Regions from separate parts of the Maricaulis sp. D1M11 genome, predicted to be linked through region 1. Evidence: predicted binding sites of a transcription regulator. Region 1 holds the regulator's gene; the other holds the start of a gene.
The links. The regulator HrcA, encoded in region 1, represses chaperone genes, less so after heat shock. The targets are predictions, from matches to a motif close to GTTAGCANTCNNNNNNNNNGANTGCTAAC.
Positions count from the first base shown of each region.

Region 1 (10,812 bases):
CCCCGGTTGCAAAGCTTGCCCGCCCGGCCCAAGACGGTTAGCTTCGCGGGAGTTCTCGGGGGGTGGTGTCGTCATGAATTCGGCCTGGTCAATGCTTGCGTTTCTCAATGAGCTTAATCCGCTGCGCGGCGCGCGGAAACCGGTCAAGGCGGTTGTGCCGGCCCTTCTCGCGCTGAGCCTGGCGGCGTGTGCCACAACACCACCGGAGCCGGTGATCCAGCCGGTCATACCGGAACCGGAACCGGTAATCGAGGAACCGGTGATCGAAGAACCCGAACCGGAACCCGTCGACACGGGCCTGATCCCGCCGCACATGCAGGATCAGGAGATTGTCCGGGTCGCCCTTCTCCTGCCCTTCTCGGCTGAGTCCAGCGGTTTGCGCGGCGAAAGCCTGCGCCTCCTGCGTGCTGCCGAACTGGCATTGTTTGAACGCGCGGGCAGCAATCTGGTCATGATCCCCAAGGATACCGGTGGCACACCGGAAGGCGCCCAGTCTGCAGCCACAGCGGCGATCGCGGATGGTGCTGACCTGATCATCGGCCCCTTGCTCGGCTCTTCGGTCAATGCAGCAGGCGCGATCAGCCGCGCCAATGACGTCCCCATGATCGCCTTCTCCACCGATCTCAGCACGGCCGGGGATGGGGTTTACCTGCTAAGCTTCCCGCCCCAGCTCGAAGTCGCCCGGGTGGTCGAATACACCTCCCGCCAGGGTGTGGACCGGTTTGCCTATCTGGGGCCGCAAAATGCCTACGGCATGGCGGTCTATAATGCGCTGCAAAACGAAGCGGAAATGAATACAGGCTATGTCGCAGCAGAGTCGTTCTACACCGGTGACGTGGAAGCCATGTCCCGGGCGGCCTCGCGGCTCGCCGAAGGTGTGTTCGAACCCTTGACCCCGGAAGAGGCCGACGCACTGAGACAGGAAGAGTGGATGCCGTCGGAGGATGCCCCGTTCCAGGCGGTAATTCTGCCGGAAGGTGGCGTTCGACTGCGTGCCCTGGCGCCGCTCCTGATCAGTCAGCCTGTGGATCCGCTTGTTGTCCGTTTCCTGGGAACGGGTCTGTGGATGGATGAACGGCTGCAACGCGAACCCGCACTGGCAGGAGGCTGGTTTGCCGGTCCGGACCAGTCCTCACGCTCGCGCTTTAAAACATCCTATGAAGTCGCTTATGGCAGTGAACCCTCGCGTATCGCCAGCCTAGCCTATGATGCCATGGCTCTGGCCGCTCACCTTGATGGCGGCGAAGACGGATACAGCGCGGCCGCGCTGGAAAATCCGGAAGGGTTTTTTGGAGCCGATGGCCTGTTTCGGTTCGGACCTGATGGTGTCATCGAGCGAGGCCTTGCCGTCTACCAGATGCATCCGCGCGGTTTCCGTGAGATCGAGCCTGCACCCCAGAGCTTTGAACCCGAAGCCTTCTAGCTCAGCTCATTCAGGCACCAGTTCCTGGGCGATCCGGTCGGCATAGAGTCGACCGGCTGGTGTCAGGGCAATTCGGTCTTGCGACAAAGACACCAGGCCCTGCCGGGCAAAGTCGAGACTTGTGTCAGTGTCTATGTCATGGCTCGTCTTGGCTCGCAGACAATCGCGATCAAGCCCGTCCATTGTGCGCAGCCCCATCAGGATACGTTCCGCAGCCTCATCTTTTGAGGAGAGGATCTCAATGGGCTCCAGGCCCGTACCGGCTAGCGAAACCCGGGCGATGTAATCGGCCGGACGCCGCAGCGCCGCGGTGGCGCGCCGACCTCCTCGACCAGACTCTCCCCATCGTCCATGAGCGCCGGGTCCCAGGCCGAGCCAGTCCGCCCCTTCCCAATACAGACGATTATGCCGTGACTGATCCGAGGCAGACGCTGCATGATTTGAAATCTCATAGGCCGGCACGCCCCCGTCTGACAGCACGCTCTGCGTGACCTCGAAAAACCGGGCACCCTCATCCTCGTCGACAATCAGGAGCTCGCCCCGGTCCGCACGCTTGCCAAAGGCGGTTCCCGGCTCAATCGTCAGTTGATAGGGCGAAACATGGCGAACTCCGGCCCCGAGCAGCGCGTCCATTTCTGCTACCCAGTCATCCAGCGACTGGCCGGCCCACGCATAGATCAGATCCGCAGAATGGCGCACATCCAGTGCGAGCAATGTGTCGAGTGCGCGTCGGGCACTATTGCCATCATGATCGCGCCCAAGACGGCGCAAAACGTCATCATCAAAACTCTGCACCCCCAGCGAGAGACGGTTCACGCCGGCAGCAACGATATCGGCAAAACCTGCTGCCTCCTTGGGATTGGCCTCCAGCCCGATTTCGATACCGTCTTCGAAGCCAAACCACCGGTCCGCCGCCTCGATCAACGCCGCGATCTGATCCGGACGCATCAAAGACGGCGTACCACCCCCGAAGTGAAGGCTGACAAGGGGGCGATGCATGCCCTCGCGCTCCAATTGACGCGCCTGTCCTTCCAGATCTCTTAGCATGGCAGCCAAGAGTGTGTCGGTCTCACCGCGCGCGCGGTAGACATTGAAGTCACAATACGGACAGATCCGCGCGCAAAACGGCCAATGAATATAGAGGCCAAGCGGAGCGAGGCCGGGTGTCATGACCGGTCCGGGAACTGATCGGTCAGCATAGCATCAAGGGCACGTGCACGGTGACTCAGTTGGCGCTTTTCGTCAGAGGTCATTTCGGCAAAGGTCCGAGTCTCGCCCTCAGGCTGAAAGATAGGATCATACCCAAACCCGCCTTCGCCGCGCGGCGGCCAGACGATTTCACCGACGACCTCTCCTCGATACAGATGTGTTTCGCCCTGTTCCGTCGTCAGGGCAATGACACTGACAAAACGCGCCGTACGATCGGCAGATCCCGACGCCGTCAATTGCGTCCAGACTGTTTCCATCGCCTTGTTGAAGTCACGCGGCTCCCCAGCCCAACGTGCTGAATATATTCCGGGATCTCCATTGAGCGCATCCACGGACAGGCCGGAATCATCTGCCAGAGACACCAGTCCTGTCCGTCGAAACGCCGCCTCCGACTTCAGGGCCGCATTACCCTCAAAGGTGGATTCTGTTTCCTCCGGTTCCGGGAGATCATGGCTGGCCGCATCCCCAATCTGGATACCCAAAGGCGCCATCATTTCTGTCAACTCTTTGATTTTGCCTACATTATGGCTTGCCAGCACCCAGGTCTTCGACGTGAAATCGGGGTTTTGTGTCATGGAGGTTACCTCGGGCTTCATATCGCATTTCGAAAAATTCATATCGAGAAACGATATTTTTCGCTTGCGCGCTTCGATCTTATCATTTATCGATAAACAACAAGGACGGGAGACATCGTCCTGAACACACGGAATGACAACGGTTGTTGGTCAGATGCAAGTCAAAGGAGACATTAAGATGGTCAGGCCCCAAGGTAACGCAGCTCGCACGTTCGCTTCTATTGCGATCAACATGATGCTGCTGGTGTGCGCGGCTACGGGAGCGTTCTACGCTTTCGCTTCCACCGTCGCATGAGTGCGGTAACAAGCTAACATTGCCTGGGGATGCGGGTGCCGTTTGACCCAGGCAGTGTTTGCGAAGAGGACTGAACAGGAATGAAGGCATTAGGACAGGGTTCACTGGCGTCCGTGCTCAAGGTCGGGCTCGACATTGTTTGGTACGGGCTATGGGCCTTCATGGCGATGATCGGATTGATCCTGCTCGCCACCATCACCGCTTTCATCATGGATGTTATCGGCCACACACCGAGTGTCCTGTCGGAACTCTTCGACTACCTGATGGTCCGGGGCCGAATGGTGCCCCTGGCGATCCCGCTTATGATCGCAGCCCTTGTGCTGATCGATCGGCTGCGCCGGATCTTCGCCACCCTGGTGGCCGGTGATCCATTTGTGCCGGAAAATGCCGGCCATTTGCGGGTGATCGCGATAACGATCGCGGTCTTCCAGCTACTGCGCCATGCCATCCAGGGCATACTGGCGATGGTTCTGACCGTTGCCGACCAGCCCATCGAAGGGGGTTATGCGCTTGAGTTCAATGCCTGGAATGTAGATCTGGGCGCCTGGTTCGCGGTGGGTGTGCTGCTCATCTTTGCGGAAGTCTTCCGCGAAGGAGCCCGCATGCGCCAAGAACAGCAGCTGACGATTTAAGGAGGACGCCCATGCCCATTCGCGTCACCCTGGATCGCATGCTGCTCGAGCGGCGTATGTCGCTCACCGAATTGTGTGATCGGGTTGGTATCACGATGGCCAACCTGTCGATTTTGAAAACCGGAAAGGCCAAGGCCGTCCGTTTTTCAACACTCGAAGCCCTGTGCCGGGAGCTGGGTTGCCAGCCCGGGGACCTGTTGAGCTTCGATGATGAGGATGATGACAACCAGGCCTCCGAGTAGTGGTGGCCTGAATACTGAACGCCCCGGTTGGGCGATCAGGACAGACGGCGGGAGTGGGTCTGCACGTTCGCCCTTCCCAAGAGGTCGTGCGGGCCATTTCCAGCCCCCCAGCGCGCTCCCGCCGTCTGATCTCCTATGATTCCCGTTTCAGGAAACCATGCCGTCTGAGCCCTCCGCGCGATGGCTCGATGGATCAAGCAGCCCTACTCGGGTGCCAATCTATTTCCAGGCCCAACCTATTTCTTGGCAAGAGCCGCGATTTGCAGCTCGGCCAGCTCTGTCACACCCTTGCGCGCCAGGGCAAACATTTCATCAAACGCCTGACCGGAGAACGGCGTGTCCTCGGCCGTCGCCTGAACCTCGACGATACCGCCATCGGCCGTCAGGACAAAATTGGCATCCGCCTCGGCCTTGCTGTCTTCTTCATATTCAAGATCAAGACGGGTTTCACCGTCAATCACCCCACACGAGATCGCTGCCAGTTGACCGTGCACCGGGTCAGACTCGAGCACGCCCTCCTCGATAAGATAGGCCGTCGCCATTTTCAAAGCGACCCATGCCCCCGTGATCGACGCCGTGCGTGTCCCACCATCGGCCTGGATCACATCACAATCCACCGTGATCTGGCGCTCTCCCAGAGCCTTCAGGTCCACCACAGCCCGCAGTGACCGACCGATCAGACGCTGGATTTCCTGGGTTCGACCTGATTGTTTTCCCGCTGTGGCCTCCCGGCGCATGCGCGAATGGGTCGAGCGCGGCAGCATGCCGTATTCTGCTGTCACCCAGCCCTTGCCGCCACCGCGCAGCCAGGGCGGGACATTCTCTTCCACACTCGCCGTGCATAAAACCTGCGTGTGACCGCACTGGATCATGCAGGCCCCCTCGGCATAACGCGTGGGCTGAAGGGTGAAACTGACCTCGCGCAGGGCATCACGGTCACGACCAAAAGGTCTCATGTGGATCTCCAATATCTGTCTGATGCCGCTCGTAGTCTGCCGCGCCCGCTGCATCAACTCCCTGCGTGAAAGAAATCTGGGCGGTCCGGGCAATTGAACCGGCTCAAGAGGCAGATTATCTGTGGTCCCATGAGTGACTTCACCCCGCCCACCTCCGGTCTGGCCGATCTGGATCAACGCATGCGCGTGATCTTTCGGCAAATCGTGGAGTCCTATCTGGAAACCGGTGAACCGGTCGGGTCGCGCACCCTGTCGCGCACACCCGGTCTCGATCTCTCTGCTGCATCGATCCGCAACACGATGTCAGACCTGGCCAGTCTTGGCTTGCTGACCGCCCCGCATAGCAGCGCCGGACGGCTTCCGACCCATCACGGCCTGCGTCTGTTTGTGGACGGGCTGTTGCAGATTGGCGAGCTGAGCGATACCGAGCGCCAGGCCGTTGATACCCGGATCGGCAATACCTCGCGAACTACAGATGATCTGGTACAGGACGCATCGGATCTTCTTGGCGGTCTGATCGGCGGCGCCGGCCTCGTCGTCTCGCCAAAACGCGAAGCGCCGCTGCGCCATATTGAATTTGTCCCGCTATCGCGCACGGAAGTGCTTGTTGTCCTGGTTCTGTCTGATGGCACGGTTGAAAACCGGCTGATGCCCTCACCGCCTGGCCTGCTGCCTTCCAGCTTGATCGAAGCGGGGAATTATCTGTCATCCCGCCTGGTCGGTCGTACGCTGAGCGAGGCCCGGACGGAAATCGAGCGGGAGATTGCCGACCGCAAGGCGCAGATCGACAAGGCCGCCGCGACCCTGATCCAGGCCGGACTGGCTGAATGGAGCGGTGGAGAGGGCGAACGCTCCCTGATCGTACGCGGCCAGTCTCGCCTGTTGAATGATCTCGATGCCACAGAAGATCTCGAGCGTATTCGACATCTGTTCGATGATATCGAACGCAAGCAGGATCTGATCTCCCTCCTCGACCAGGCCGGTGAGGGCAATGGAGTCCGCCTGTTCATAGGATCCGAAAACCCCTTGTTCAGCCTGTCCGGTTCCAGCGTGATCGTGGCGCCCTATCGCAACAGCGAACAGCAGATCATCGGGGCCCTGGGTGTAATTGGCCCCACCCGTTTGAACTATGCCCGTGTTATCCCCCTGGTGGATTACACGGCCCGTGTCCTGGGCAAACTCCTGGACGATGCCAGACTATGAGAGCTTGAAAATGAGCGATAACGACAAGACCGTTGAAGACACCGAGATGGACGCCGCCACCGAAACCGCTGAAACGTCACCGGAAAATGGCGGCGAGCCCACGCCGGAAGAGCGCGAAGCCAAGCTCGTGGCCGACCTGGATGCCATGCGCGACCGCCTCCTTCGCGCTGTTGCCGAGTCCGAAAACACCCGCAAGCGGACGGAAAAAGAACTCCAGGACACGCGCCAGTATGCCGTCAGCAAGTTTGCGCGGGACATGCTGGAAGTCGCCGACAATCTGTCTCGGGCTCTGAGCGCTCTCGACGCCGCCGAGCTTGAAAACGCCTCCGAACCGCTTCGCAATCTGGTCGAAGGCGTGGCCATGACGGAAAAACAACTCGTACAGAAAATGGAATCGCATGGCGTGACCAAGCTGGCTCCGGAACCGGGCGAGGTCTTTGACCCGAACCTGCACCAGGCCGTTGCGCAGATCCCTTCCGATCAGCCCGCTGGCAAGGTCGCAGCCCTTATGCAGCCTGGATACACGATCGGCGCGCGAACACTGCGTGCGGCCATGGTCGCCGTGTCGGCCGGCCAGCCCGCCGCACCCTCCGGAGACACGGGCGGATCCGTGGATGTAACCGCATAATCTGTCAAAGCCAGACCACGAAGACCCGGTTTTACTCGCCTTGGACCACGGCCCCGCTATGATGCGAGCAGGTCGAGTTTTGGGGGTGTTACATGCCGGGTCTTCCAGGATGGGCGCTTGAAGCGCTGAGTATTCTCACACAGTTATTCATCCTGGCCGTCGGCCTGGGTGTGCTGGTGGTCATCGTCTTCTATCTGCGCGATGTGACCCAGCAGAAGGATGCCGTCCGGCGAAACTATCCGGTGTTTGGACGGTTTCGCGGCCTGTTCACCACGCTCGGCGAGTTCTTCCGCCAATACTTCTTCGCTATGGATCGCGAAGAATTGCCGTTCAACAGGGCGGAACGCGACTGGGTCTATCGGGCGTCGAAAGGCAAGGGCGGTACTATTCCGTTTGGTTCCACGAAGCCCCTGGACAAGACGGGAACAGCCATCTTCGTCAATTGCCCCTTCCCGCTGCTCGATGATGACGCCGCGGCAACCCAGCCATTGCGGATCGGACCCCATTGCCGTCACCCTTATGACGCACCCTCCTTCTTCAATGTTTCCGGAATGAGTTATGGCGCTCTTTCGAAACCGGCCGTGCGCGCCCTGTCGATCGGGGCAGGCCAGGCGGGGATCTGGATGAATACCGGTGAGGGTGGGCTTTCTCCCATGCATCTGGAAGGCGGTGGAGATATCGTCTTCCAGATTGGCACGGCCAAATATGGCGTCCGGGATGCTGACGGTCATCTCTGCGATGACAGGCTGCGCGAGATCGCGGCGCATAAACAGGTGCGCATGTTCGAACTCAAGCTCAGCCAGGGCGCCAAACCCGGCAAGGGCGGCATTCTGCCAGCCTCCAAGGTGAACCGGGAAATCGCCAAGATCCGGGGCATTCCCGTGGGACAAGCCTCGATCTCCCCCAATCGCCACCCGGAAATCGGCGATGTCGACAGTTTGCTCGACATGATCGCCCATATTCGTGAGGTCACGGGCAAGCCGGTCGGATTCAAGGCGGCCCTGGGCGCCTATGGCTGGCTGGACGAGCTCTGCCGCGCCATTCTTGAGCGTGGCCCGGAATCGGCACCGGACTTCTTCACGCTCGACAGCGGGGATGGCGGCACAGGCGCGTCTCCCATGGCCTTGATGGATAATGTGGGGCTGCCCATTCGCGAGAGCCTGCCCATTGCGGTGGAAATCATTGGCAAGCACGGGCTGCGCGAACGCATGCGCATTGTCGCATCCGGCAAGCTGGTCATTCCCGGCTCCGTCGCCTGGGCGCTGGCCGCCGGGGCCGATTTTATCCAGTGTGGCCGCGGCTTCATGTTCTCGATCGGCTGCATCCAGGCCCTGAAATGCCATCAGAACACCTGCCCCACCGGCGTTACGACCCACAAGAAACACCTCCAGCGCGGCCTCGTGGTGAAAGAGAAATCGGCCATGGTTGCACAGTATGCCCGCACCATTCACGAGCATGTCGAACTGATCGCTCATTCATGCGGCGTTGCCGAGCCGCGTCAGCTACGCCGCAAACATGTCCGGATTGTCCAGGAAAACGGACGCTCCATACCCATGGACCATCTCGATTTCCTGCCGCGCGACGAGTTGGCCGACTCACATTTCCCTGATGCGTCCTGATCGATGAAAACCCGCCTTTTCCTGCTCCAGGCTGTCCACACGCTTGTGACCCTCCTCGCCTTGTCGAGCCTGGTGCCCATGGCTGTGTATGCGTGGACGGGAGAGGGGCTCAATCTGGCCCTGTGGGCCTTGTGCCTGCCGCTGGGGATTCTCTCCGGGCTCTTGCTGAATGATGGCCGCTGCGTCCTGCAGGACCTGGCCCGCAAATGGTCCGGTCAACACGAAGGCTGGGCCCGTGATATTCTGCTTCTGCCCGAGCGCTGGGCCTTGAACCTCGTTCCGGCCACCACACCCTTTTTTTCGCTCGTGATCGGCGCGCTTTGCATGCGGCTTGTTCTTGATTTCCTGCGCTAGCACGGTTTCGGGGCGCTCGGGATCGTGACCCGGCGCAGGGTCAGATTGATACGCCCGCCACCCGGGAAACTCGTTTCGTCGAGCAAGGTCGATGTCCCTGGATAAATGCGGTCCACACCGTGATAGCAGCGGCGCGATGCGCCACCGAGCACAACCACATCCCCCGACGACAGGATCATCGATTGTGTCGTTCCGCCGCGGGTATGATTGCCCAGACGAAAGCGCGCCTTGTCCCCCAGCGATACCGATATGACGGCCGCATCCGTCGCAGCCTCATCCCAGTCGACATGCATGCCCATGCGACTGTCCGGCGCATACCAATTCACCAGACAGGCTTCCGGCACAGCCGGATAATCCGCGTGAGCCTCCCAAAGCGCCATCAGGGGCTCGGGTATGACCTGCCATGGCGCTCCCGTTTCGGGATGGTGGGTCACGTATCGGTATCCACCCGCCTTGTCGGTCATCCATCCCAGAGACCCGAAATTGGTCATTTTTACCGATAAGGGCTTGCCTGTCCGGGGCATGGTCGGACGCCAGAACGGGGTCATCGCCTGCACATTGCGAACATGCGCCAATAATTGAGCTTGAGCCTCACGATCAAAATAGCCCGGCAGGACACGGAAACCGGCGATCATCTCATCGCGATTTGTCATTGTAGTTCCGCCCCTTGTGTTGACCCGTCGACCGTCCTGTCAGCTCAATATGGTCGCTGCGGAGATAACATCCACCCGCTTTCAGCTCGCAGCACGTCACGGATCTCGGCCCGCCCCAGCCGGTTGCGCAATGCGGACAGGCATAAAGCATGACTGAAGGCAAACTGTCCCCACCTTACAGCAACCCTTGCGTTGGCCCGCCAAGCTACCTAAATCGCCCATGAGCGTCGGATAGGGCCAAAGGCTTTGTCCGCACACGGAACCACACCGGTGTCGGCATCACCGGTTTTCGGAACCACCCCGAACAAAGGGGGCTGAGGGACGGGTATCAGGTGCTTCCTGTGGAAGGCCCGGTATTGCTGTTTCGGCCCCGCTGAATGAACGGAGAGACTAAAAATGAGCAAGGTCATTGGTATCGACCTGGGTACAACCAATTCCTGTATCGCCATCATGGATGGAGACCAGGCCAAAGTAATTGAAAACTCTGAAGGCGCGCGGACGACACCGTCAGTGGTGGCCTTTACAGAAGACGGTGAGCGCCTGATCGGCCAGCCCGCCAAACGCCAGGCCGTCACCAATCCGGACCATACCCTGTTTGCTATCAAGCGCCTGATTGGCCGCAAGATGGACGACCCGACCGTGCGCAAAGACATCGACATGGTGCCCTATGCGATTGTCCCGTCTGATAAAGGCGATGCCTGGGTCCAGGGACGCGACAAGAAATACGCCCCGTCCGAAGTTTCTGCCTTCATCCTCCAGAAGATGAAAGAGACGGCCGAAAGCTATCTGGGTGAACCGGTTGAGAAAGCCGTGATCACCGTTCCTGCCTATTTCGACGACGCCCAGCGCCAGGCCACCAAGGACGCCGGCAAGATTGCCGGTCTGGACGTCCTGCGGATCATCAACGAACCGACGGCAGCGGCCCTGGCCTATGGTCTGGACAAGGGTGATAACCGCACCATCGCCGTTTACGATCTTGGCGGTGGTACGTTCGACGTGTCGATCCTGGAGATTGGCGACGGC
Region 1 is NZ_JBKQWY010000001.1:149,135-159,946, forward strand. Features, by position in the region: gene rsmI (16S rRNA (cytidine(1402)-2'-O)-methyltransferase) at 1-75, opposite strand, end outside; gene RMQ97_RS00750 (penicillin-binding protein activator) at 92-1,423, shown strand; gene hemW (radical SAM family heme chaperone HemW) at 1,430-2,593, opposite strand; gene rdgB (RdgB/HAM1 family non-canonical purine NTP pyrophosphatase) at 2,590-3,207, opposite strand; gene RMQ97_RS00765 (DUF2975 domain-containing protein) at 3,583-4,134, shown strand; gene RMQ97_RS00770 (helix-turn-helix domain-containing protein) at 4,146-4,376, shown strand; gene rph (ribonuclease PH) at 4,613-5,332, opposite strand; gene hrcA (heat-inducible transcriptional repressor HrcA) at 5,462-6,535, shown strand; gene RMQ97_RS00785 (nucleotide exchange factor GrpE) at 6,546-7,163, shown strand; gene RMQ97_RS00790 (FMN-binding glutamate synthase family protein) at 7,256-8,782, shown strand; gene RMQ97_RS00795 (hypothetical protein) at 8,786-9,136, shown strand; gene RMQ97_RS00800 (alpha-ketoglutarate-dependent dioxygenase AlkB) at 9,133-9,789, opposite strand; gene dnaK (molecular chaperone DnaK) at 10,186-10,812, shown strand, end outside.

Region 2 (10,812 bases), on a different contig from region 1:
GGGCTGGCAGCTGCCAGCCCCTCTTTTTTTGTCCGCATACGGCAGAGTTAGTGAAAGGCCCCATGCCGGGGCGGACCGGGTTCATCACTCGTCTTCATTCTCGATGATGATTTCGAAGCGGCGCTCGCCCGCTTCATCGTCCAGAATCACGACGCGCTGTTCACCGTCGAGTTCAATAATGCGCTCACCGCCATTTTCGTCACCGAATCGCAAGATCCGATAGCCATGCGCTTCCGCGCCACCGGCCCGATGGGAACCGCCGGCCAGGCGTTCGGCTTCCAGCTCGTTGAGCCAGCGGGTCAGGTCTTCACCGGTCTGTTCCTCACCATCGATCCAGACACGACGGCGACCGTCTGAATTCTCCTCGATGCGAATGTCACGGCCGTCCCGCGTGCGAGAGGCACGACGGTCCTCATGCCAGCGCATGATGCGGACCTGTTCGCGGTGGGCGTCGCGCATGGCCCGCTCAGCCTCACGATGGGCCCGTTCGACTTCAATCCGGATCTCACGCTCCATGGACGCATGTTCACGCGCGATTTCGGCGTGTTCTCGCGACACCTCTCGGAGTTCGATCTGAAGCTCGCGAGCATCCTCATGCAGCTCGATCTGCAGCTCAGCCATTTCCTCGCGCAATTCAAGCATGGCTTCGCGGATCTCGTCACGGGCTTCGGCGATTTCCTCGAGGGCCTCTTCCTGTTCCTCAGCTGAAAGCTCGTCCCAGTCATCACTGGTGATGATGTGCTCGCGGTCGAGCCCCGCGAGGGCCATTTCCAGGCCCGCCAAGACCGAGGTCTCAATGCCCTGAACGTCTACAACAACATTCATATCGCTCAGATTTTCGTGGAGTTGAGCGAGGTGTTCAGCACGTTCCGCAAAATGAACTTCAAAATGCGGGCCTTCGAATTCAAGGTCGCCGCTATCGAGAACACGGATTTCAGCGCCATCGACAACGACAATGCTATCGCTCTCAATGGCAACGCTCTCGCCATTGATGATGACCTGATTGCCATCAATGCTGATGCGTTCACCATTGACGATGATCTCTGAGGCATCTCCGTCCCGTTCGATGTGCAGGGTCCGGTCGCCGTTTTCACCCCGGATCTCGATAATCTGTCCGGAATCGGTCTGGTAGACGTGAGAGCTCGCGCCTACGAGCGTGAATGATTGAGTTTTCTCACCGTCGAGTGCGTAGGTGGCGGCCCCTGTCAGAGCAATGGCAGCAACACCGAGTAGAAGACGTTTCATATCCTGTCCCTCCTGAAAGCCTGGTCAGACTGCACCGCCCAGGATTACCGCGCCCGTGCATTCAACTGAATTTTTCGAAAGGCAAAAGCGAGGGGCGCTCATAGCTGAAAGGCAGGGTGACCGGGGTCGGGAGGTGGTCACCCTGCAGACTCAGAGTGGCGGGCGAGATCCCACCGATCGCGAAAGCACTTGAGTAAAACGCGACACACAGAGACTGACCGTCTGTGTCTGTCGCCCGTCTGTCAGCAGCATGACGAAATGGAAATGATATTTCAAGTGTGCGTAGGTAAACGAAAAATACTTGCGATATGCATTGAAATGACCGGCTCATGCGGGCGAGGATTGCGCCAGGCGTCCGGCCCCGCAGATCTAGTCGCTGGGGAAGAGGGCCATCGTCCCGCGCCCAGCCTGCCGGAATACGAGTACTGGGGCAGGGCGGTGATCATGTCTGACCCCGCCATTTTGCGATATGAAACGGTGGTCGTCTATTCGACCGTCAAGTTCGATACGCGGATTCCTGTGTGAGCGACCAAAAGAAAAGGCCCGCTCGGTCGAACGGGCCTTTCCGGAACACTGGTTGATCCTATTCAACTTCGGTTCGCAGATAGGTATCAAGGAAGTCCAGATAGGCTTCTGAGGCGGTAATACGGTTTTCGCGCCGCCGGAAGCCGTGTCCTTCGTCCGGGAAGAGAACATACTCAACCGGAACACCGTTCTGGCGGACGGCTTCGACCAGTTCATCGCTCTCGACCTGCAATACGCGCGGATCATTGGCGCCCTGGATGACCAGGAGGGGTCGGACCACATTCTCGGTGTGGAAGAGCGGGGAGATTGCGCGGTGGCGCTCGGCGTCGACGGCTGGATCACCCATTTCATCGTACAGAGACTCCCGGAAGGCTTCCCACCATGGCGGAATGCTTTCCAGAGTGCGGACCCAATTCGTTACGCCAAAGATATTGATCCCCACCTCAAACTCTTCGGGGTGGAAGGCCAGAGCCGCGGCAACAATATACCCACCATACGAACCGCCAATCACGCCGACCTGGTCGTCAGCGACCCAGTCGAGCGATCGCAGATAGTGTCCGGCCGCTACAATATCGCGCAGGTCTTCCTCACCATGACGACGATCATCCATGTGGAAGAAGGTTTTGCCATAGCCCGAAGAGCCGCGATTATTGGCCGCGTAGACCGCATAGCCATGGTTGACCAGATGCTGGATCGTCGCGGAATAGCCGATCCGTGACTGTCCACCAGGCCCGCCATGAACCCAGACCAGAGCCGGAACCGGGTTGTCAGCCGACGCGCCGTGCGGTCGATACATGATCCCGGGAATTTCGAGCCCGTCAAAACTCTCGAAACGCACCACCTCTGCGTCAACCATCTCCGCCTCGGTAATCGCGGGGTTGAGTGCATTGGTTAGTTGGGCATGATCCTGCGTCGCCAGGTTCACCACGTGAAGGTTGGACGGTGAGGTGGCGGCATTGATCAAGAAAGCGAGCTGGCTCTCATCCCGTGAGAAGCGAACCGACCGCAATTCACCGGCAGGAAGCTCGGGCAGAACCACATCGGCCCCGGTCTCCTGATCCAACAGCGTGACCTGTGTGGAGGCATCCGCATTGATGCCCGATACGCGGTAACGGCCGGATGGGGAGTAGCTGACAAAGCTCACATCCCAATCGGCTTCAATGAGAGGTGTGCGTTCCGCACTGGCGAGATCATAGACCCAGGCCTGGTTGAATTCACCAAACTCATTGGTGGCATAGACAAGCCCGCCACTGTCCGGCGTGAAGGTATAGGCCCCGTAGGCAATATTGCCCTCGTGTTCGGTAATGAGAGTCGGTGTTTTGTCATCAGACGTCAGATCTACCAGAAGAAGATCGCTGTCCGCAGAGGTACGTGGACGGACCAGGGCCAGCCAGCGACCGTTCGGGCTGACTGCACCGATCTGGAGAGCGTCTGTATTTTCAAAGACTGTAGAGGCTTCGAACGCGACTGTATCGAGCGCGATGATGTCGAAAGCGGCGGGGTCTCGCTCATTCGTACTGACCCACATATCCGAGCCATCCGGTGACCAGCCCAGGAAGCTGGCACGCACATTATCACCCGGGGTGAGGTCAACCAGGCGGCCATCTTCCTCGCGGAGATAGATATGGGTGAGCTCATTCCCTCCCTCATCGGCAGTGACCAGAATGCGGTCATCTTCAGGCAACCAGGAGAGGGCGTAGGTCGCGTTGGTGGTCGATGATGTGAGGGCTTCGCGCTCTCCGGTCGTGGGGTCGACAGCATAGGCGTTGAACACACCGGTTTCGTCCGAACTCATCAAAATCCGGCCGTCTTGCGAGAAAGAATGTCCGCCCGAGGACGCCATGCCAAAGGACGTCGTTTCATGGAAGGTCGCGGCTGAATGGGTCACACGAACAGAGCGGGTTTCCGCCGGGTCGGCGGTGACCCTGCTCTGCGAGGCCTGATCCTGCGTGGTTCCGGCATTTGTTGTTGTGGTCTCGCCGGCGGAGCACGCGGCCAAAGCGGCAGCGCTCACGGCTGTAAGAGCGATGTGTTTCATGAGGTGACCCTTTAAGTCCGATGGTCGTGAGACTTCCCGCAACCAGATTGACACATGACGCCCAAAAGAAAAGACCCGCTCCAAAGAGCGGGCCTTCGCTTAATCGGTCAGATGACCGGCATGATTACATCATGCCGCCCCCGCAGACCGGCTTTCCCGGTCTGCTCACCTTTCGATGATGGGCGGCTTTATGATGTTTTACATCATGCCGCCCATGCCACCCATTCCGCCCATGTCCGGCATGGCCGGAGCAGCGCCTTCTTCTTTCGGCGTATCTGCGACGGCGGCTTCGGTGGTGATCAGCAGAGAGGCAACAGAGGCCGCGTCCTGCAGAGCGGTGCGGACCACTTTGGCCGGGTCGATCACACCGAATTCCAGCATGTTGCCGTATTCTTCGGTCTGAGCGTTGAAGCCGAAGGTGATGCTGTCGTCTTCCATGATCTTGCCGACCACGATGGAGCCTTCAACACCCGCATTCTCAACGATCTGACGGATCGGGGCCTGCAGGGCACGGGCAATGATGGCCACACCCTGGGTCTGGTCGGCATTTTCGCCTTCCACACCGGCAAGCTTGCGGGAGGCGCGGAGCAGAGCCGTGCCGCCGCCGGTGACGATGCCTTCTTCCACGGCAGCGCGCGTGGCGTTCAGGGCGTCATCAACGCGATCCTTGCGTTCTTTCACTTCGATCTCGGTGGCGCCGCCAACCTTGATCACGGCAACACCGCCCGCCAGCTTGGCCAGACGCTCTTGCAGTTTCTCACGGTCGTAATCGGAGGAGGTTTCCTCGATCTGACGACGGATCTGACCCACGCGGGCTTCGATCAGCTCTTTCTCGCCGGAACCGTCCACGATGGTGGTGTCGTCCTTGGAGATCGTCACTTTCTTGGCGGTGCCGAGCATGTCGATGGACACGTTTTCCAGCTTGATGCCGAGGTCTTCAGAGACAACCTGGCCACCGGTCAGGATAGCGATGTCTTCGAGCATGGCCTTGCGGCGATCGCCGAAGCCCGGTGCCTTGACGGCTGCGATTTTCAGACCACCGCGCAGCTTGTTGACCACGAGGGTGGCCAGCGCTTCGCCTTCAACGTCTTCAGCGATGATGATCAGCGGGCGACCGGACTGAACAACGGTTTCCAGGATCGGCAGCATCGGCTGCAGGGAAGACAGTTTCTTCTCGTGTAGCAGGATGAACGGCTCTTCCAGGTCGGCGATCATCTTGTCCGGGTCCGTGATGAAGTACGGGGACAGATAGCCACGGTCGAACTGCATGCCTTCCACGACATCCAGCTCGGTTTCCAGGGACTTGGCTTCTTCGACGGTGATCACACCCTCATTGCCGACCTTTTCCATGGCGTGGGCAATGTCTTTACCGATCTGCGCGTCGCCATTGGCAGAGATCGTGCCGACCTGGGCCACTTCGTCAGAGGATTTGATCGGCGTGGATTGTGCCTTGATGTCCTCGATGATGATGGAGGTGGCCTTGTCGATACCGCGCTTGAGGTCCATCGGGTTCATGCCGGCGGCAACGGACTTCATGCCTTCGCGCACGATGGCCTGGGCCAGAACCGTGGCGGTCGTGGTGCCGTCACCGGCCACGTCATTGGTCTTGGACGCCACTTCGCGCAGCATTTGTGCGCCCATATTCTCGAACTTGTCAGCCAGTTCGATTTCCTTGGCCACAGACACACCGTCTTTGGTGGTGCGCGGAGCGCCGAAGGATTTTTCGATCACCACATTGCGGCCTTTCGGGCCGAGGGTGACTTTGACGGCGTTGGCCAGGGTGTCGACGCCGCGGAGCATGCGCTCGCGTGCGTCGGAGGAGAAAAGAACGTCTTTAGCAGCCATGTCGCTAACTCTCGTGTTTGGATTTGAAAGATGGAATCGCGAACCGGGCGGGGCCTTAGCCCATCACACCCAGAATGTCGGATTCTTTCATGATGATCAGCTCTTCGCCGCTGAGCTTCACTTCCGTGCCGGACCATTTGCCGAACAGGATGCGATCGCCGACTTTGACGTCCAGCGGACGAACGGAACCGTCATCCTTGATGGCACCACCGCCCACGGCGACGACTTCACCTTCTTGCGGCTTTTCCTGAGCTGAATCCGGGATGATGATCCCGCCAGCTGTTTTGGACTCTTCCTCGACGCGCTTCACCAGCACGCGATCATGCAGAGGACGAAAAGACATCTCTGTGCTCCAGTCAGAATAGGTTTCTATTCAGTCGGGAGGGTTTTAGCACTCACCCCCATCGACTGCTAATAGCGGGCAGATAAGCGGCTGGAGCGGGGGCGTCAAGGTGAGTCGGGTGAGATTCCCGTCGACGGATGACAGCCCTTTAAGGGGTAGTCACACTGGGTTCATTTGCGCGACACTAGGTTCGCGTCTAAGTGATGAACGGAAATGCAACCGAGCCTGCCAGTCAGGCGCATCGCTGACGCGTAGAGATTGAGGACGAGTCCATGAAGTACCGTTTTGCCATTATGGCCGTTTCGGCCCTTGCCGTCACGGCATGCACCACGACCGACCCGTATACGGGCGAGACCCGCACCAATAACACTGCGCGTGGCGCACTGATCGGTGCCGCCGCCGGTGCGGCTCTGGGTTATCTGACCAACACGTCTGACAGCGATGAGGGCCGCACCAACGCCCTGATCGGTGCCGGCATCGGCGCCCTGGCGGGTGCCGGGATCGGCAATTACATGGACCGTCAGGAAGCGGCCATGCGTGAAGCGCTCAGCGAGAGTGGCGTGGGCGTGCGCCGCGAAGGTAATGATCTTCTGCTGATCATGCCGGGTGACATCACGTTCGACACCAATTCCTCGTCGATCAAGCCGCAATTCTACAACATCCTGAATGATGTGTCCGGCATTCTGAACCGCTATCCCGCGACCTATGTCGACGTGATCGGTCATGCCGACAGCACCGGCGCGGCCGACTATAACCAGACCCTGTCCGAACAGCGTGCCTCTTCTGTGGGGGGATATCTGATCGCTCAAGGCGTTCTGGCTGACCGTTTCTACATTGCGGGTCTGGGTGAGCGCTCTCCGATCGCCTCCAACGACACCGCCTATGGTCGCGAGCAGAACCGTCGGGTGGAAATCCGCATTCGCCCGCACACCATGTCCTAGGACGGGCCCGCGGATCGAATGATCTGCGATGAGCTCAAATAAAAATGAAAGGCGGTCCCCTGGGGGCCGCCTTTTTCATAAAATATCACCTGTGGAGAGGCTGTGTCAGGCATTCGTTAACCAAAGGACAAGGGCACCCAGTTCAAGTTAACCTTCCGACAAGAAATGTGATTCGACTGACGAAGGTCTGCAATGCCCCGCGCCATGGATATCCTGATCGTTCTGACTTACGCGATGGTCGCGATCGTCTCCGCCATCGGGTTTGAGTATTTCGGTCTCATGACCGCAAACTTTGCCTGGCTCATGGGGGCGATTGTGTTCCTGGTTGCCAGCCAGGCTCATGCCGCTGCGACACGCATGCAGGAGCGCTCCTCCCTGGAGGAGGAAATCGTCAAGCTGAAGGCCTCGAACCTCGCACTCGCGGAAGAATTTGCGGAAGCCCAGAACCGGCTCGATGAAATCGCGGACGAGCTGCGCACCGAAGCGGTGCAGCGGGACAATGCGCTCGTGCAGGAGGTCAAGCTGCTTGAGGATCTCGTGCGTCGGATCGGAGACGAAGAGGACATCATCGAAGCGGAACCGGCAGCGAGTGCCCATGCGGTGGATATTGAAACCGTGCGCAGTGCACTTCAGGGCAATCGCGTGGATCTCTATCTTCAGCCGGTCGTGTCCCTGCCGCAGCGCCGCGTCTATTTCTACGAGAGTTTCACACGTCTGCGTGACGCCAATGGCCGCACATTGACCCCGGGTGAATTTATCGATGCGGCTGAACGTGCCGGATTGATGACCGAGGTGGACAATCTTCTCTTGTTCCGCTGCGTCCAGATTGTGCGTCGCCTGACGCAGCAGGACCGTCGTGTCGGGATTTTCTGTAACATCTCGCTGAACTCCCTGCGTGATGAAACCTTCTTCCCGACCTTCCTCGATTTCATGCGGCAAAACTCGGATCTCGCCAGTTCGCTGATCTTTGAAGTGCCCCAACGCAGTTTCGTGGAGCGGGACGCGACGGCCGCGCGCAATATGGCACGCATGGTGGATTTCGGCTTCCGCTTCTCCATCGACCAGGTGCGTGATGTGAATATGGATCTCGATGAGATGCAGCGTGCAGGCGTGCGTTTTGTGAAGATTGCCGGTGATCGTCTGCTGGATGCACTCGATGGCGGTGAGCCCATCGGCGGTGTCGAAGGCGGAGCCATTGCGGCCGAGGATATTGCCGCTCTGTTCGCGCGCTATGGCGTGGATCTGATCGCGGAGAAGGTGGAAGAGGAATCGACCATTGTCGAAATCCTGGAGCTGGATGTTGCCTATGGTCAGGGTCATCTGTTCGGATCTCCGCGCCCGGTGAAAGACGAGATCCTGGACACGGCAGTGGATAGCCAGCGCGTCACAGCCTAGCCCTGTGCGTTGATGGCGCTGTGAAAAACTGTCGCTTGACCTGGCGGCAGGGCACTGCTTGAAGCGCGCCATGACCAATCCGACACCTCTGCAACCGCTTCGAGACCTGTATGACACCCTGTTTTGCGATGTCTGGGGCGTGATCCGTGACGGCCGGGCCTTGTTGCCTGACGCTGTTTTTGCCCTCCAGGAATTTCGCAAGGCGGGAGGCGCTGTCTGTCTCGTGTCCAACTCACCGCAACGTTCGCCGGGTCTGGAGCGTCAGCTTGCCCAGATGGGCCTGCCGCGCGATGCCTACGACACGGCGGTGACTTCGGGGGATGCGATCCACGCGGAGCTGGAGAAACGCACACCGGGATCGGCCTGGCGGATCGGACCGGCGCATGATTACGGTCTGTATGAGGGGCTCGATATGCCCGAGGCCGATGTCGATGACGCGGACTTCATTACGGTCACGGGGCCGGATGATTATTGGAACGGAACGCCGGAAGACTATCGCGATCGGCTGGAGACCGCCCGCGCACGCGGGCTCGACCTGGTCTGCGCAAACCCGGATATTGTGGTGCAGTCCGGCGAGCAATTGGTCTTCTGTGCAGGCGCTATCGCGCGCCTTTATCGGCAGATGGGCGGGACCAGTATCGTGGCGGGGAAACCGCACCGCCCGATCTATACGCACGCAGAACACGCTCTGGCCCGGGCCGGGCTGGAGTGTCAGCTTGAGCGCGTCCTGGCGGTGGGTGACGGGCCGGAAACCGATATCGCCGGTGCCATGCGGATCGGTGTTGATGCCCTGTTTATCGGCGGGGGGATATTGGAGACCGAGCTGGACGGAGACGGATTCGACCCCGTCCAGGTCTCCCGCCAGCTGGCCGGGTATGGCGTTGAGGCCAAGTGGATGGCACCCCGGCTCAGCTGGTCAGAGATTTAGTCGAACAGGGAATCGATATCGCCCTGGTCAAGATCGGACGCGGGAGCGTCCGCAAACATCGCGTCGATATCGTCCTGGCTGGTTTCCGGGCCACCAATGGCCGGACCGTTCAGGAGTTGATCGTCTTGACGCGTTTTGTGGTGCCTCTCATCGTCCGTGGCATCGGCGTCCATAACGCCCATGACCTCGGCAAATCGGGAGACGCGGCTCTCGACATGCTTCAGTGATGTCACGACTTTCGAGACGCGCTGTCCGGCCAGGTCCTGGAAACTGCACGCTTCGATGATGTTCATCATGTGAGCTTCGACATTGGCCCGATAGGTGTCGTAATCAGCTTCCTCGTCGCAGAGCACGGCTTCCGCCTCGCTCATGATCGTCTCGGTTGCCCGTTCCGTATCCCCAACAACGGCTTCGAGCTCCATTCCCGCAGAGGGAATACGTTCCGACTTGATATCGTTCGGACGAAGGGCCGAAATTTCATCGCGGGTTTTCGCGATATACTCGGCGATATAGTTGAATTCGCTGCAAATCGACTGGTCCAGTGAACTGAAGAACAGCTTCATGGTATCCGTCAGCTGATGCGCCAGCTTCAGGACTTCCATGATTTGCGCGTCCTGCAGATCGCTGGTCTTAAGCGACGCCAGCGATTGGCGAACTTGCGTAGCGACTGTGGCGGCGGGCATGGGGCCCTCCTTCATTTCTTGCGGAATTTCGTCTGTGTCGTCTCGTGCAACTTAGAAGTCGCCGAGCACAGCCGACATTTTCGACTTCAACGTTCCCGCATTGAAGGGCTTCACGATGTAGTTATTTACACCGGCCCGTTTCGCAGCCACCACGTTCTCCGTTTTGGATTCAGCAGTGACCATGATGAACGGGGTCGTCTTCATGCTCTCGTCAGCCCGCACTTTTTGGAGCAGCTCATAGCCGGTCATCGGTTCCATGTTCCAATCGGAAATGACCAGACCGTACTTGTTCTTTTGCATCTTCTCGTATGCTTCCTGCCCGTCAGCGGCTTCATCAACGTTTTCGAAGCCAATCTGCTTGAGCAGGTTGCGAATGATACGGATCATGGTTTTGTAGTCGTCCACTACCAGGATCGGCATCGTCATCTCGACAGCCATGCTTAGTCTCCATCCACTCGGCGTGTATCCAATAAATTCCGACGGCTTGTCTCGCCGTCTTGCCTGTGGACGGTAGACACGTGCGGATAAAAATCGGTTAAAACGACAAAAAATTGCGGAGTGAGCATGTCAGAGAATCAGGGATACGCACTCGAAGAGTTGGAAATTGGTCTTTCGGCTCAAACAGTTAAGTTGGTAACAGAGGCTGATATCCAGGCCTTTGCAGAAGTGTCCGGAGACTTCAATCCGGTACACATGGATGAGGATTTCGCGCGTCGGACGCCGTTTCGGGGCCGAATTGCCCATGGTGCGCTGACGGCATCGCTCATCTCTGGCGTGTTGGGCAATCAATTGCCCGGGCCGGGAGCGATCTTCATGGGCATGAATATGAAGTTTCATCGTCCGGTCCGTATCGGTGATGAGGTCACGGC
Region 2 is NZ_JBKQWY010000007.1:192,163-202,974, forward strand. Features, by position in the region: gene RMQ97_RS11875 (hypothetical protein) at 85-1,245, opposite strand; gene RMQ97_RS11880 (hypothetical protein) at 1,564-1,770, shown strand; gene RMQ97_RS11885 (S9 family peptidase) at 1,829-3,808, opposite strand; gene groL (chaperonin GroEL) at 4,007-5,653, opposite strand; gene groES (co-chaperone GroES) at 5,709-5,996, opposite strand; gene RMQ97_RS11900 (OmpA family protein) at 6,269-6,937, shown strand; gene RMQ97_RS11905 (EAL domain-containing protein) at 7,142-8,332, shown strand; gene RMQ97_RS11910 (TIGR01459 family HAD-type hydrolase) at 8,403-9,260, shown strand; gene RMQ97_RS11915 (protein phosphatase CheZ) at 9,257-9,943, opposite strand; gene RMQ97_RS11920 (response regulator) at 9,995-10,381, opposite strand; gene RMQ97_RS11925 (MaoC family dehydratase) at 10,508-10,812, shown strand, end outside.
Region 2: the regulator HrcA is predicted to act here: its motif matches at 6,041-6,069, upstream of groES (co-chaperone GroES).